3 regions of the Bacillus luti genome follow, and region 2 is predicted to be linked to each of the others. Evidence: riboswitches for the same ligand, from Rfam matches in the RefSeq annotation. Region 2 holds a riboswitch; each other region holds the start of a gene.

Region 1 (5,526 bases), 330 kb from region 2:
GAAAACATTCATCTATTTTAATAGAATTATGAAGGAGAGTGGCTCAGGAATAGAGTTACTCTCTTTTTTACTTTGTAAAAGTGAGTTTTACTAATAACTGAATTCATTATTATGAGGGAATTCAAGGGAGGATTAGAGGGAAAAGATTGCAAGGATATATGTGATAAGAAGTGAGAAGAGTCCGTTATATTTCCTAGGAAAGGGTAAAGTGAATAATAAAATTGCTTTATAATGATTTTTTGATGTTAGTGATATGTTAAAAAAATGTTTGGATAGAGTATTGAAATCTATATGTAAAATGAAAATACATTTTTAAAAGCTCAAACAAGCATAACCACGTTCTAAAGTTAGGACGTGGTTAAAAATATAGTGGTTTCATTTATAATGAATTTCTGTTTGGCATAGCCAACAATTTTTTAAAAAATATCACTTACTTGTTACCAAGTTCTTCCGCTAAACCGATTAAAATTCCTTCAGTTCCGCGAATGTAGCAGAGACGGTATGAGTTCTCGTATTGAACTACTTCGCCAACGAGCTGAGCACCATGCTTAGTAGTAAGCCTAGATACCATTTCGTCAATGTCTTCAACGGTGAACATGACGCGCAAATATCCGAGGGCGTTTACAGGAGCTGTTCGATGATCTGCTATAGCGGGCGGAGTAAGAAATCGCGAAAGTTCAATTCGGCTATGTCCATCTGGTGTAACCATCATAGCAATCTCTACGCACTGAGAACCGAGTCCAGTTACGCGACCAGCCCATTCACCTTCGACAGTGGCCCGCCCTTCGAGTTTCAAACCAATCTCCTCGAAGAAAGAGATTGCGTTATCGAGGGATTCTACAACGATGCTGACATTGTCCATTCTGAGTAATTTGTTTTTCGTCATTGTCTTTATCTCCTTATATGTAAAAATATATTATCTGATCATCTTCTTAATTATACTATTAAAAAGTTGAAAATTCCTTTTAAATAAAAGACCTTGTCACAGTGTGGGAAAATGTGACAAGGTTTTTTCAGGTATAGTATACAACATCTTGTTAACGAACAACACTTCGAAAATCTTCTACTATTGAGATACGCATGAACTTTATTTTGTGAATGTTATCATGTTCAAGTAGTTTCAAGAATTTGATACTGGAGTTGTTATTCGATAGAACAATTTTGACTTTCTCGCAAAACATTTCTACCCTATTTTTATTTATATAGGAAGGAAATAGATTCATATAATTTGTTTTAAGTTTTACGAGTGGAAATTAACTCATCTGCACTAAAGGCTCAATTTTCGCCATAAATGATTGATGAAGTGCTTCAACACCTGTAACTAAATGAAGACGGTCAATAACGACAGACACTTTAATTTCAGATGTACTGACCATTTTAATATGAATACCTTCTTCTTTTAAAGTAGTGAACATATTAGCAGCAACTCCTGGGTTAGATACCATACCAGACCCTACAATGGATACTTTTGCTAAATGATTTTCATATTCTACAGATTCATAGTGAAGCGCCTCTTGGTTTTGTTCCAATACTTCTAATGTTTCTCTTAAATCATTAGAATGGATTGAGAAGGAGAGGTGAACAGTTCCTTCATTTGTAATACTTTGAATGATGATATCTACATTAATGTGTGCCGCTGCTAATGTAGAGAAAACGGTTGAAAGTGAACCTTGTTCTAATCCTTTAATGGTGATACGTGTAATATTATCTTCAAATGCAATACCTTTAACGATTGATTGTTGTTCCATGTTACATTCTCCTTTTACAATTGTTCCATTTTCTTGTTCCATACTTGAGCGAACTTCTAAAACGACATTATGATTTTTAGCAAATTCAACAGCACGTGGATGTAATACGCCAGCGCCGAGGTTTGCAAGCTCTAACATTTCGTCATAAGAAATTTCATCTAATTTGTAAGCAGTTTTTACAACTCGTGGATCAGTCGTGAAAACGCCTGTCACATCCGTATAAATATCACATTTTTTCGCTTTTAATGCCGCTGCTAATGCGACAGCAGTCGTATCAGAACCACCGCGTCCAAGCGTTGTAATTTCATAATCTTCACTGACTCCTTGGAAGCCAGCTACGATAACAATTGTGCCTTCAGCAAGATATGACTGAATTCTATCAGTGTTAATTTCAGTAATCCGTGCACTACTATGCACAGATTCTGTCGTAATACCAGCTTGCCATCCTGTTAATGAAATGGCGTTATAGCCTTTTGTTTGTAGTGCCATTGTTAATAATGAAATAGTCACTTGCTCTCCTGTAGATAGAAGCATATCCATTTCACGTTTACTTGGATTTTCTGTAATAGCGTTAGCAAGAGCTACAAGTTCATCTGTATTTTTTCCCATTGCTGAAACGACAGAGACAATACTATGTCCTCGTTCATATTCTTCAATAATTAAATTTGCTACATGTTGAATGCGTTCGATGCTTCCGACAGAAGTGCCGCCAAATTTTTGTACAATCGTTTCCATTATGAATTCCTTCTTTCGTCCATTTTTAAGAATAGGTTAGGACATATATAAATCCCAATATTCCTGTAGTTACCAGAGAGAAAAACAAAAAACACCATCTCAAATAAGTGAGGATGGTGCTGTTACAGGAAAAGGGAAACAGAAAACGGAGCTAATAAAAAAAACCGCCAAAAAAGGAATACCATGAAAATGATATCTCTTTTTTGTAGATAGCTCTTCATACGTACATGTCTGTACATATGACAGTTCTGTTTCTATTCGAAAACAGCCCCAATTGATAAATGCAGAGAAGTTTATCAATTTCGGCAACACTTCCTTTCCTCTAATTTCATAGACATCTCTGTGTCTCCATTAGAATACTTATAAGTATTGCAACCTCTATCTCACGTTTTAGGCGAGAGTGTTTGATTTATGAAGTTGTTGGTAACATTTGTTTTATAATAATTTAAATTTTTCGGGGAATCAAGTGTTTTATATATATTTTAAAAATTCTTTCTATTTGTAGAAAAAGTTTGTGAAAAATGTAGCAAAATAAATTCATTGCATGTACATTAAAAATATAGTGCATTGGAGGTGGAAGAATGCAAAGGAAAAACCCTATTTATGTTTCGATAGAAATGGAAACAACGATGGAGAAATTATGGGAATATACGCAAGAACCAGACATACATACAGAGTGGGATGCTCGCTTTACTGAAATTTCATATTTAGAGAAAAAAGAGGGAGAACCGCAGCAATTTTTGTATAAAACAAAGATCGGATTTGGACTTGAAATAGCTGGGGAAGGGGAATCGATAGGTGAGATTAGAAAAGAAACTGGAGAACGGATTTCGTCTTTGAAATTTTGGACAGACAATCAATTATCGCTTATACAAATGGGACGTGGGTATTGGAAGTATACACCGAATGATGAATACATTCATTTTGAAACACAATATGATTATGATACAAGATTTGGCCGTATAGGGAATGTAATAGATTCATATGTTTTTCGCCCGTTATTAGGCTCTGCGACTGCTTGGAGTTTTGATGCTTTAAAATTATGGTTAGAAAAGGGACTTCATCCTAAGTTGCTAATTAGAAGAACAATGACATATTGGCTCGTCTGTTTTTTATTCGCTTTTGTATGGCTATATCAAGGGATTGTACCGAAAATAATCTTTACTCATTCAGAAGAAGTGAAAATGCTTTCGGTCATAATTGGTTCAACTGAAAATAGTATTTTTATTCTTAAAATAATTGGGCTGTTAGAAGTTATTTTTGGTGTCATATGGTTACTTCCATTTCCAAAACGAAATGTATTTATACTACATATTTTCGTGTTAATAGCCTTAACGATAGCAGCAGGATTTACGAATATCGCAAGCTTTACAGAGCCGTTTAATCCAATTACGTTAAACCTGCTTCTAATTGGATTATCGATTGTCGGTTATATGAATAGCTTCGATTTGCCAAGTGCAAAAAATTGCAAGAGGACGAGAAAGGGATAGTGTATGGCTAATATTTATGAAAGACTATTAGGGGATTCTTATAAAAAACTTCATCCAAAATTACAGAAACGCTATGAAATTACAGAAGAGAATAGTTTTATTGGGGAAGGAAAGATGGATGAAATTTATGGTGGTTCTTTTTTCGTTAAATTGATTTTAAAGATTGCATCGATGTTTCGTATGTTTTTCTCAGAACGGGGAAAAAAGGTGCCTTTTGTAATACATAATACTGCTGGACGAGATAAAGCTGGAAAAGAAATGGTAAGGTGGAATCGCACGTTTTATTTTCATGATAAGGAAAGATATTTTAATGCGGTTATGCAACTGGATGAAGAGAATAATGAAATTGTAGATTATTTTGGTGAACCACATTTACTCGTCTCTACATTGAATTTTCATATTGATGAGTTAGGGGCAATGCATATTTCTTCAAAGAAACAATGGTTCTATATGTTTGGAAGAAAAATCCCTTTACCAAAGCTTTTATACGGAGAGGCAAAAATTGTTGAAAGTTATGATGAAGAACTACAATGTTTTCGAATTCATGTTCAAGTACGAAATCCGTTAATTGGTTCGCTATTTTCCTATAAGGGAACGTTTGTGGAAAGGAAATAAATGATATGAGAAATATAATATTTGGTTTTGCTTGTTATATTGTTTTTCTAATATGTGAGTGGCCGTATGTAAAACCTGTTGAAGCAATTATATTATTATCTATTTTGTTATTTATACCGATGTCTTTTTGTATTATTGATAAAAGAGCACGAAATGGATCGTATTTATTATTTTATAAAGCCGTATCGTTTTTATATCCAGTAGCAGCGATTTGTGCAATGCTAGCTTTCGTAACAAATCAATTTTTCTTTGCGATAATTTGGTTTGTATATACGGGGATCGTTGCGTTATTTGGTATAAATAGATTACTAGAAAGAGGACGGAAGCCATTAGAAGAAACGGCTATCGATAGTGCGTTTATTTATTTGTTTTTAGGTGGTTTCTGGTTTTTTGCTTCAGTAGCAAAGATTTCGATTATGCAATTTAGTTCTGACATTGTTTTACTTACAGCTGCACACTTTCATTATTCGGCATTTCTATTGCCGTTATCAGCGGGTTTAATTGGGAGGAAGAGAGAAAAGAGAAGTAAAGTATATGATGCAATTATGTTTATTATAGTCATTTCACCGATGACAGTTGCGATTGGTATTACATACTCAAGGATATTTGAATTTTTTGCAGTGTTCCTATATTTATGCGCTATTTATGGTTATGGGATTTATGTTTGGCGCACAAAATTTAATGCTATCAGCGCAAAGATTCTTTTAATCATTTCGTCTAGTACGCTCATGGTCACAATTATGTTTTCACTCATTTATTCATATGGGAATTTGAAACAAGTAATGACAATTACAATTGCACAAATGGTTTGGATTCACGGTGTCGTAAATGGGGTTGGAGTAGCGCTACCGGCATTTGTTGGTTGGATGATGGAAAAGAGTGCTCCTAATTATAAGTACTATGGAAAACCAATGAGTCGGTTAAGAGGAAGTGTAACA
Region 2 (5,526 bases):
CGTTGAAGCCATTGCTTCACATTTCCCGCAGTAAAAGCTATGTTCAAAAAATAGCGGTGTAATCCCTAACTCTTCCACTGTAAAGTTTGTAAAAATCTCTTGCGCTTCATATGTTCCATAATAATCTCCTACCCCGGCATGATCACGCCCTACAATAAAGTGGGTACATCCAAAATTCTTTCTTACTAATGCATGAAATATCGCCTCTCTTGGCCCTGCGTAACGCATCGCCGCAGGAAACACACCTAAAAAGACACGATTTTTCGGATAATAGTTTTGAAGTAATACTTCATAGCTTTCCATCCTTACATCAGCAGGAATATCATCTGATTTCGTTTCCCCAACAAGCGGATTCAAAAAGAGACCATCTACAATTTCAAGAGCAGACTTTTGAATATATTCATGAGCGCGATGTACCGGGTTTCTCGTTTGAAACCCAACTACTGTTTTCCAACCACGCTTTTTAAATTCTTCTCGCGTTTCAATTGGATCTAAATGATAAGAAGGAAATTGATTATTTTCAAAGCGTTTTGTAAGAATAATAGCTCCTCCAACGTAAACGTTTGGTCGTTCATATAATTTTTTCACTCCTGGATGAGCCTCATCCGTCGTTTTATATACAAGTAACGCTTCTTTTTCTTTATCTGGTACAAAAATATCTTCTATTTGAATGACACCATATATTTTCCCATCGTTAACAAGCTTTACTTCCTCTCCAACTTCCAGCCTCTCTGCTACACCTTCTGTTACCGGCAATGTAATTGGTATACTCCATATGCTCCCATTTGCTAAACGAAGAGTTTCTACGACCGAATCATAATCATTCTTACCTAAGAAACCTGTCAGTGGGCTATATCCACCTGTCGCTAGTAGCTCTAAATCACTTAACGCAACGTTGTCTAATTTAATTTCTTTTTCAATTTGTGATACGTCGTATGTCTCATCTATACGGTTTACTAATTCGTTTCTTGTACTCATTTTCTATATCCTCTCTTAGCTTTATTTTTCAATTCATCTTATTGATCATGAAGACCACATTCTGTTTTCAGTTTTCCAGCCCATCTACCATCTCTTGAATCGCCACCATCTACAGGTAACGTACACTTCTCACACCCAATACTTGGATAGCCAACATCATGTAATGGGTTATACGGCAAACTATGTTTGTATACATATCGCCACACTTCTTTCCATGTCCAATGAATAAGTGGACAAATCTTAATAGATTGAAAACGACGATCTTGATTTATAAAGTTTGTATGTTTGCGAGTTTCTGATTGTTCCCTTCTTAAACCTGATATCCACGCCTTTTCATTTGCTAACGCTTTTTCTAAAGGTAAAATTTTCCTAATTTTACAACAAAGATTCGGATTGCTTTCCCATAGCCTGTCACCATGCAACTTTGCTTGTTCATCAAGTGTAAGTTCTGGCTGTTTTTCTATAATGTTTAATGAAGGAAATCGTTCCCGCACTTTTTGAATTAATTCATACGTTTCTTGAAAATGAACATTTGTATCCAAAAATACAACTTTAGCAGATGGATTTACTTGGTTTATAAGATGCAGTAGTACCATACCTTCCACTCCAAAGCTACATGCGTATACGATTTCTTCTTTATATTCTTTATAAGCCCAACTTAATACAGATAGCGCGCCTTTTGTTTCATCTTCTTCTGAAAATGAAACACCATTTTCAGCCCACGTTTCATACGTCAACATGTTTTTTCCCCCTGTAAAAGCAAAAAGACGGTTTTAACCTAATACAATAGGTTAAAACCGCCTCTAGTTTTTCTAGTCAGCGCTTTTTACTTTAAACGTACTTTTTCACTTTTCTCTAACTGAATGACTTTTCCATCTTGCACAACAATTGTAATTGAACCATATTTCATATCAGCAAGCATCGCTTGAATCTTCTCCGATACTTCATCAAAATGTTCCCGTACACTCACGCGAACAGCCCCCCTTTTTATTCATAAAAAAAATCTTTCCCATTTCGAAAAGACTGTTCGGTAATATATTTTACCTTATCTTTCAAAATGGATTCCATTTTGCTGGATTTAGCACCTTGCTTTCTATAAGCAGGTTGCCGAGCTTCTTCGGGCCAGTTCCCTCCGCTTCTCTTGATAAGCTTTGTATTTGTATTTTATCACAATTCTGATTTTTTTCAATCCTAGTTTTCCGATATATTTTAATTATTTTATTTTACAAAAAAGGAATTGCCCATCCGAACAACTCCTTTTCTCTATTTAAACAAGTTCTTTAATACGTATGCGATCGTTCCCAATAATATTTTCATATGTTTCGCGTTCCACTACAATTTGCGATGTTCCACCTTTCGCAAAGACGACAGCTGGTCTCCGAATTCGATTATAATTATTCGCCATCGAATAGCCATATGCTCCTGTACAAGAAATTGCTAGTAAATCGGAAGAAGCGACTTTTGGTAAATGAATATCCCAAATCAGCATATCTCCACTCTCACAACATTTCCCAGCAATCGAAACGAGTTCCTCATTCGCATCATTCCCTCGATTCGCTAACATTGCTTCATAACGAGCGTTATATAAGGCAGGTCTTAAATTATCCGTCATTCCACCATCTACCGAAACATATTTTCTTATGCCAGGAATATCTTTCACCGATCCGACTGTATAAATTGTCGTTCCAGCATCACCTACAATACTACGACCTGGTTCAACCCAAATTTCTGGCAATGGATAGTTACATACTGTAAATTGTTCTCTCACTGCACTCGTTACAGCTCGCACATATGTCTCAAGTGTTAATGGCGTATCCGAATCTGTGTAGCGTATTCCGAACCCTCCGCCTACATTTAACACCTTTACTACATAGTTTGTTTGCTCTCTCACTTCTACTAAAAATTGGCGAAGAACTTCAATTGCTCGAACAAAACCAGCTGTTTCAAATATTTGTGATCCGATATGGGAATGAATACCTAGCACATTATAATTTGATTTTTGTAAAGCAAGCTCAATTGCCTGCATCGCTTGACCATTTGAAACACCAAATCCAAATTTTGAATCCTCTTGGCCTGTTGTAATATATTCATGTGTGTGCGCCTCTACTCCAGGCGTTACACGAATTAATATGTTCACAAATTTCCCATGTTGCACTGCTAAATCATGCAAAATTTCTAATTCTAAAAAATTATCGACTACAAAACAACCAATATTCGCCTGAAGAGCCATCACAATCTCTTCTTCTGTTTTATTATTGCCGTGAAAATGAATGCGCGATGCCGGAAACCCTGCTTGAAGCGCAGTATATAATTCCCCTCCAGAAACAACATCTAACGACATATTTTCTTCACGAGCTACTCGGCACATCTCCATGCACAAGAACGCCTTGCTTGCATACGCTACTTGATAAGAGAAACCACTTTCTTTAAAAGCACGATGAAACGCGCGGCACTTCCCTCGAATTGACTCTTCATCGTATACATAAAGTGGTGTTCCGTATTGTTTTGCTAGCTGCGTCGTATCGCACCCTCCAATTTCTAAGTGTCCTTGCCCATTGATTCGGCTCGTGCCGTGTAAATACATTTGAATTCCTCCCTTATTTCCTCTAAAACTCATAACCCCAATCTTCTATTCATTGCAGCACGCTTTTAGATAGACAAAAAACGCGCGGAACAATGTTCACACGCGTTTCTTATTAGGAAAAATATATATTGAAAAAATAAACGAGTTGTTATCTCCTCAAAATAAGAAACCGCATCAACATCTCCAAATAGCTCTCCATAAAATAAATCTTATGACAGTACTACATTTATTCAATGCAGTCCCAATATATGAATAAGATGGTTATTCTTATATTTCGGCAATAGTCCCTTTCAACCTATGATCACAGATTCCATTAAATCTCCCATAGCTTACTCTTTCCTATCGCGGCCTCTACCTTTGAGAGTAGATGAGGTAAGTCTATTTAATTTTCAAACATCTAATTGTTGCTATTAACAATACCAAAGGACCATTTTATTTGTCAAACAATTTTTTATATTGTTTTTTTACAGTTTAGTTTTGTATCATTTGGTAAGCGCTTTATCATGATCTTTGTCACTTCCCATTCGCCTTCTTCGTTATTAAATGTGATCGTTACTTTTTCAAATGGCGGCACAATTTTCCCACCAACGTGTTCATACTTCGTCACTTCAATAACCGCTTGAAATAAATATGTACCACTATACACTTTTTTTAAACTAATAATTTTAGGACATTGATAAGGCTTCAAACTCCCATATTGTTTTTCAATTGCTTTATTTATTTTTGGAAATAAAACAGAATAAAGTGCATCTTCCATAAGGGGTGCATCATATTGGGCTACAGAAACACTCGGTGAAGCAAAAAGTATACAACTACTGCATGCAATAAAATATAATAATTTTCGCATTATAACCTCCGTATTATTACGTGATTCTTTCTGCGCACGATCATTATCATACAAAGAAATTCCATTTTATTGTCTCCCATCGCTCTTTTTCTACTCAATTATTATAAAAAAGTCCACAACTCTCTTTTATTTTCGTATAATGATACTCATAGTATAATAATCATAATAACAAAGGACTGTTCGTATATATAAAATGAGGCGCTAATCAAATAGGCCCACAAGAACTGTCATGCTTTTTAGGAGAGGAGTATATTATGCTACAACGTCTGTTTCCAAAACTGCGATTTGCACTTATTGCAGTCGTTTTATTATGGATAAAAACATATATTGTGTACAAGCTAGCATTCGATATTAAAATTGATAATTTCTTTGAAGAGTTTATGCTTTTTATTAATCCACTAGCTGCGTTACTTTTATTTTTCGGTTTTGCTTTATTTGCATCCAAACACCGAAACCGCATTATAGTTGGAATTAGTTTTATACTATCATTCATTTTATTTGGAAATGCAATGTTTTATGGGTTTTATAACGATTTCGTTACGTTCCCAGTGTTATTTCAAACAAATAATATGGCTGATTTAGGGACGAGTATAAAAGAACTCTTTACGTATAAAACATTACTTTTATTTGCAGATGCGATTATTTTAATGTTTCTTTCACGTAAATTCCCAGCATTTTGTGACAAGACGCCGCTTTCTCGCTCTGAAAAGCGTACTTTCTTTAGCGGTGTAACAGCTCTATTAGCACTACAAATTGTTGTTTCCGTTATTTATAAACCACAAATGTTCTCACGCTCATTTGACCGTCAAACTGTCGTGAAAAATTTAGGTTTATACACATATCATCTATTCGATATTACACTTCAATCAAAATCTTCAGCTGAACGTGTATTTGCAAGTGGGGACGGGTTCTCTGAAATTAAAAACTATACGGACTCAAAAGAGAAGCAAGTTGATAAGAACTTATTTGGAGCTGCAAAAGGTAAAAATGTGATTTTGATTTCAATGGAATCTACACAAAGTTTTGTTATTAATAAAAAAATAAATGGAAAAGAAATTACTCCATTTTTAAACGAATTTATTAAAGATAGTTTTTATTTCGATAACTTTTATCATCA
Region 3 (5,526 bases), 1.5 Mb from region 2:
TGGCGATGTAATTAAACCGTATATTTCCGTATTCTTATTCACTTTAGGGGTTTATATTTTATTACGATTTCTTATTCAAAAGAAAATTGTCGCTTCCAAAAAACGTATGTCTGCCAAACAACTTGTTCCGCTTGGCTTATTCGCTGGATTCGTCGATTCAACTGGCGGTGGTGGCTGGGGGCCAATTACGACGCCTGTACTACTTGCAAGAGGAAATGAAGCTAGAAAAGTGATTGGTTCTGTAGATACGAGTGAATTTCCTGTTTCACTCGCTGCAACAATCGGCTTTTTCATCTCACTTGGCTGGGAACAAGTAAGCTGGGTTTGGGTATTCTCCTTAATGCTTGGCGGCATTGTCGCAGCTCCAATTGCTGCATGGTTAGTACGCATCGTTCCATCTCATTTACTTGGCGTATTAGTTGGTGGCCTTATTATCTTTACGAATATACGTACACTACTTACAACATTTAAAGTGGATCCAACTATTATTTCGCTTTCTTACGTGGCAGTTGGTCTTGTCGTTATTATATCTATTTTTATTGCTGTCCGTAATCATTCGAAACATTCGACAATTGGATACCCGACAGATCAAAAACAAATACTACCTTAAGTACAAAAATACCGCCCGATTTATTTCGAGCGGTATTTTTCTATTTTCCAATTGATCATTGTTTCTGTAGTTTCTACTCTCTTCATATGTAATTTTTCTAACACACGGATCGAACCATAGTTATCTAGAAGTGTCTCTGCAATAATCGTTTCTACTTCTCCTGTCTGAAAAGCCCATTTTATTAATTCACCTACAGATTCTGTAGCATATCCTTTATTCCAATATTTCTCAACAAAACCGTAACCAATTTCTACTGTACGATCCTCATCCGGTTTCCCTTTAAACCCTATATCACCTAATACGATATCATCTTCCTTTCGAATGACATACCATGCGCCCCAAGGTAATAAAGCTGCATCTTTCTTTATATTTTCTACATGTCCTACAATATGCGGACCGCTGTTATACCCTTGCTCTTCAGCAACGCGAAGCTTCTCTTCTGTACACGGCACTATATATAGTCTTCCCGTTTCTAATTTCATCACAAATTCCCCTTTTCAATTAAACAATGCTTCAATTTTACTATAAATATAAAGAATATTCACTATTTATTTTCCGTACACCGCATTCGATAGTTATGTCGAATTATATTTTCAGAATTTTCTTTTATTTTTAAAGGATTTTTCAATATTTTTTGCGAAACATTTGTATAACAATTTCTTTCTTTATTTTTTTGTTACATAACAGTAGGTTCGGGTGGAGTTTTGCAAGCGTTTCCTAAACAATAACCGATATTTTTTGACTTTTCCTAACAAAATTCCTTGCAATATATTCAGAAAGTGATTACAATTGCGATATATTAAAAATCTTAGCAATATATAAATCCTCATCAGTCCGATGAGGTAGAGGTTGCGACTTTTAAAAGTAAAATGGACGAGACACAGAGAATGTCACCGACTCCGTTTGAAAGGAAAAGTTGCCGAAGTTTATATTTCTTCTCTGGAAATATGGGCTGGGGCTGTCTCCGAAAGGAACAGAACTGTCACGTTTACAAAATTACCGTGTAAACGTGGGGTGCTATCTTAACGGAAGGGTATGATGGGGTGGTTATTTGTGAAACGTTCCGCCTAATTCTTTTGGCGGTTTTTTGTATTTTTCTCCCCCGCTCCTTCCTATCTTACAAGAAAAGGAGTGTTGAACATGAATAGCGCAACGAATCAAACTACCTCTGAAACGCAAACTACAAAAGGAAAAGGTGAATTAAAACGTAGTTTAAAATCAAGACACCTTACGATGATTTCTCTCGGTGGTACAATTGGTACCGGACTATTTCTTGCCAGCGGTGGTGTAATCCATACAGCTGGACCTGGTGGTGCACTAGTTGCATACGCCGCAATTGGTATTATGGTTTATTTTTTAATGACAAGCTTAGCTGAACTCGCAGCTTACATGCCTGTTACTGGATCTTTTAGTACGTATGCAACAAAATTTGTTGATCCATCACTTGGTTTTGCACTTGGATGGAACTATTGGTATAACTGGGCGATTACGATCGCTGCTGAACTTGCAGCCGTAACATTAATTATGAAATTTTGGTTCCCTGATACCCCTTCTCTTATTTGGAGCGGATTATGTTTAGCTATTATTTTCCTTTTAAACTATTTATCTGTTAAAGGGTTTGGTGAATCTGAATATTGGTTCGCACTTATTAAAGTAGTTACAATTATTATCTTTTTAATTGTCGGTTTTATGATGATTTTCGGCATTATGGGCGGAGAATCTGTTGGCTTTAAAAACTTCACTGTTGCAGATGCACCATTTAATGGCGGTATCATGGCAATTATCGGTGTATTTATGGCAGCTGGTTTCTCATTCCAAGGTACTGAATTACTTGGGGTAGCTGCTGGTGAAACGTCTGATCCAGAGCGCAATATTCCGAAAGCAATTCGTTCAATTTTCTGGCGTATTCTTTTATTCTATATCCTTGCGATTCTCGTTATCGGTTTATTAATTCCTTACACAACTGAAAGCCTTGCTGCAAGTGATGTAACAGTAAGTCCATTTACACTTATTTTTGAAAAAGCGGGCGTTGCCTTTGCTGCTTCTGTTATGAACGCTGTTATTTTAACTGCCGTACTATCTGCTGGTAACTCTGGTATGTACGCATCAACTCGTATGCTTTGGGATTTAGCTCGTCAAGGAAAAGCACCGAAGTTTCTTGGTAAATTAGATAGCCGCGGCGTACCTGTTAACGCATTAATTGTAACATCAATCGTTGGTAGTATCGCTTTCATTGCTTCTTTATTCGGTGACGGCGTTGTATACATTTGGTTATTAAATGCATCAGGAATGTCTGGCTTTATCGCATGGGTTGGAATTGCAATTAGTCATTATCGCTTCCGTAAAGCATATATCGCACAAGGTAAAGATTTAAAAGACTTACCGTATAGAGCAAAATGGTTCCCGTTCGGACCAATCTTCGCATTTGCACTTTGTGTCATCGTTATTTTAGGACAAAACTACGGCGCATTTATGGGTGAAGCAATCGATTGGAACGGTGTACTTGTTTCTTACATCGGTTTACCACTCTTCTTAGTACTATGGTTAGGCTATAAATTTACGAAGAAAACAAAAGTGATTCCACTTGATAAATGTGAATTGAAATAAACGTTAAACGAGCAAACAAATTTGTTTGCTCGTTTTTTATTACAAACCTCTTTACTTCCCTATTGCTCTTGTTTTTGTAATAATAAAGGAAATATATATAAAGGTTGGGATACCATGAACATTCGCATTACTGATGAAGCAATAGCAGCTATACATAGATTAGAACGTGAAGATAAAAAGATCATTCGCATTAGAGGAACAATGACAAACTCTTGTAGCATTTTCGTTGATGTCGATTTAATTTGGGATACATATGTTGCAGATGATGTTGTATATGAAGATGCAAATCTTATCGTACAAATGGATTCATTTACGAAAGACTACACTGGTGATACAGTGAAACTTGATTATAAGACGACAGGTTTTAGTATTACGACTCCGAGTGAAACTTTAGTTTATGGATTGTCGATTAAAAAATAAAACTTGTTTTCAACTGACCACTGAGGTGAAAATATGGGTAAATATGTTCCGTTAAAATTTTTATTTAACGAAGAATTAGCAGAAAACATGGCTGATTCTATTTGTAAATACGATCCTAATTTCTCTAAAAGAAACTTTGTAGCTTCCGTAACATATAAAGTTGAAAATTTAGAGTTAAAGCAACGAATTGAAGTAATTGCAGATGAATTACACAATGCTTTGCAAAAGGATTTTAATGAAGCAATACATATATTACTGAAAACATTGGGACCAGAAAATACAACAGAAGTAGGCACATTTACAAACGGATATATGTATATGCCTATCGCAAAATACGTTGAAAAATATGGGCTTAACAATTTTGAAACCTCATTCAACGCCATGTATGAAATAACAAAACGGAATACTGCTGAATATGCTATTCGGCCTTTTCTTGAAACATATCATGAAGACACACTAAATATATTGCAACAGTGGATTCATGATGAAAACAGCCACATTAGGAGATTGGTTTCAGAAGGTACAAGACCAAGACTTCCTTGGGCTAAAAAAACGGGAGCCTTGAAAGGTGATTTTAAGAACAATTTACAGCTTCTTGAACCATTAATGAATGACCCTTCTAAATATGTTCAAAAATCTGTAGCTAATCATATTAACGATATTACGAAAGAAGATAAAGAATTCGTTTTTCAATGGTTTCAGCAATTGCGTGATAAACCGTATCCTGTTAACCCTTGGATTATAAAACATGGGTTAAGAACGGTGATTAAAAATGGTACTTTACCAAAGGATTTTTCTTTTTGAGTATTTTAAACAAAAACGCTTATGCTTCAAAAATGGAGCATAAGCGTTTCTTTCTTTTTGAATAAAGAAATAACAAACTTAAAAAGTGGTTTGAATTTTTCTTTACACCTTTATTTTACAAGTTCTTCCACGGTATTACTTTTCTTGATTGCTTCCGATGATAACCAGAGTGAATAACTTGTTCCATCCTTGTTCGTCAAAAATATGTCAAATTCCTTATTATATAGTTCTTCTTTAAGAATAGTGACTACCTTTCTCAAATCCTCTATTACATAGGAATCATCTTTATATTTAATCTCACTGTCATTGAAAACTAAAATCAATTTATACTCTGGACAATTACCGTCTTCTGGGTGTGGACAAGTAATATCTTTAATTACGAAACGATCATTTTGAATTTCATTTAATCTTTCATCTACTCTTGTTTCAGTTTGAATCAAATATGTCCAATAACTGCTTACAGTATTTTTCATTGTTAGAAGCAGTTCTTCTTTCGTTATAGCTTTTTGCACATTATTAAAAGGGAAGCCTATAGATTCACCATTTTGATCCTCAATTTCAAGTTCTGTTATTTTTCTATTACTCTTCTGAATGAATTGGAATAGAGCATATAAACGATCTAATTCTGTTGATTCAAATTGACTGTAATCTATCTTGTCACTCGTTTTTAAAGTTAATAATAACTTATCAGTTGGTTTTCTCCCTATATTATCATCCAATATATATTGGAGAGCATTTTCATTTTCAGATTCCACATAACCTAATTTTTTAATTTCTTCTAGCATTGGTTTGAATTTCTTATATTCCTCATATGTTTTTTTCCCGTATTCGTATTCATCGCCTGTTATTCTTGAATAGATGAGACCATCTACCTCTACTCTAAATTGAATATTTTTGTTATTTTTCGCTTGAACAGTATGGTATGTATGCCCCATATTCCCTTCATGTATAGCGCCCCAATCTGTTACAACCACATCGATTCCGTGCTTTTTTTTCACATATTTTTTCACCTGATCTTCATCTTCATAATTACAACCACTTAAACATAAGAAACACAACACTAGCAACATTACATTTTTCATTCT

What was found. A riboswitch is a leader RNA that binds a small molecule or an ion and turns the genes downstream of it on or off. The one in region 2 is predicted to bind lysine.
Region 1: it holds a riboswitch for lysine, as region 2 does, so the genes downstream of both, EUC40_RS17220 (aspartate kinase) here and lysA (diaminopimelate decarboxylase) in region 2, are expected to answer to the same signal.
Region 3: it holds a riboswitch for lysine, as region 2 does, so the genes downstream of both, EUC40_RS11580 (amino acid permease) here and lysA (diaminopimelate decarboxylase) in region 2, are expected to answer to the same signal.

What each region holds. Positions count from the first base shown of each region.
Region 1 is NZ_CP040336.1:3,395,844-3,401,369, reverse strand. Features, by position in the region: gene asnA (aspartate--ammonia ligase) at 1-21, shown strand, start outside; gene EUC40_RS17225 (VOC family protein) at 431-886, opposite strand; gene EUC40_RS17220 (aspartate kinase) at 1,254-2,483, opposite strand; lysine riboswitch at 2,686-2,872, opposite strand; gene EUC40_RS17215 (DoxX-like family protein) at 3,065-3,973, shown strand; gene EUC40_RS17210 (DUF4166 domain-containing protein) at 3,977-4,588, shown strand; gene EUC40_RS17205 (YndJ family protein) at 4,594-5,526, shown strand, end outside.
Region 2 is NZ_CP040336.1:3,721,773-3,727,298, forward strand. Features, by position in the region: gene sat (sulfate adenylyltransferase) at 1-978, opposite strand, end outside; gene EUC40_RS18855 (phosphoadenylyl-sulfate reductase) at 1,017-1,718, opposite strand; gene EUC40_RS18860 (YezD family protein) at 1,805-1,948, opposite strand; SAM riboswitch class I at 2,021-2,129, opposite strand; gene lysA (diaminopimelate decarboxylase) at 2,246-3,562, opposite strand; lysine riboswitch at 3,743-3,924, opposite strand; gene EUC40_RS18870 (DUF3888 domain-containing protein) at 4,014-4,409, opposite strand; gene EUC40_RS18875 (LTA synthase family protein) at 4,664-5,526, shown strand, end outside.
Region 3 is NZ_CP040336.1:2,271,477-2,277,002, reverse strand. Features, by position in the region: gene EUC40_RS11590 (sulfite exporter TauE/SafE family protein) at 1-610, shown strand, start outside; gene EUC40_RS11585 (GNAT family N-acetyltransferase) at 631-1,092, opposite strand; lysine riboswitch at 1,446-1,638, shown strand; gene EUC40_RS11580 (amino acid permease) at 1,751-3,217, shown strand; gene EUC40_RS11575 (iron-sulfur cluster biosynthesis family protein) at 3,332-3,637, shown strand; gene EUC40_RS11570 (DNA alkylation repair protein) at 3,671-4,441, shown strand; gene EUC40_RS11565 (hypothetical protein) at 4,552-5,526, opposite strand, start outside.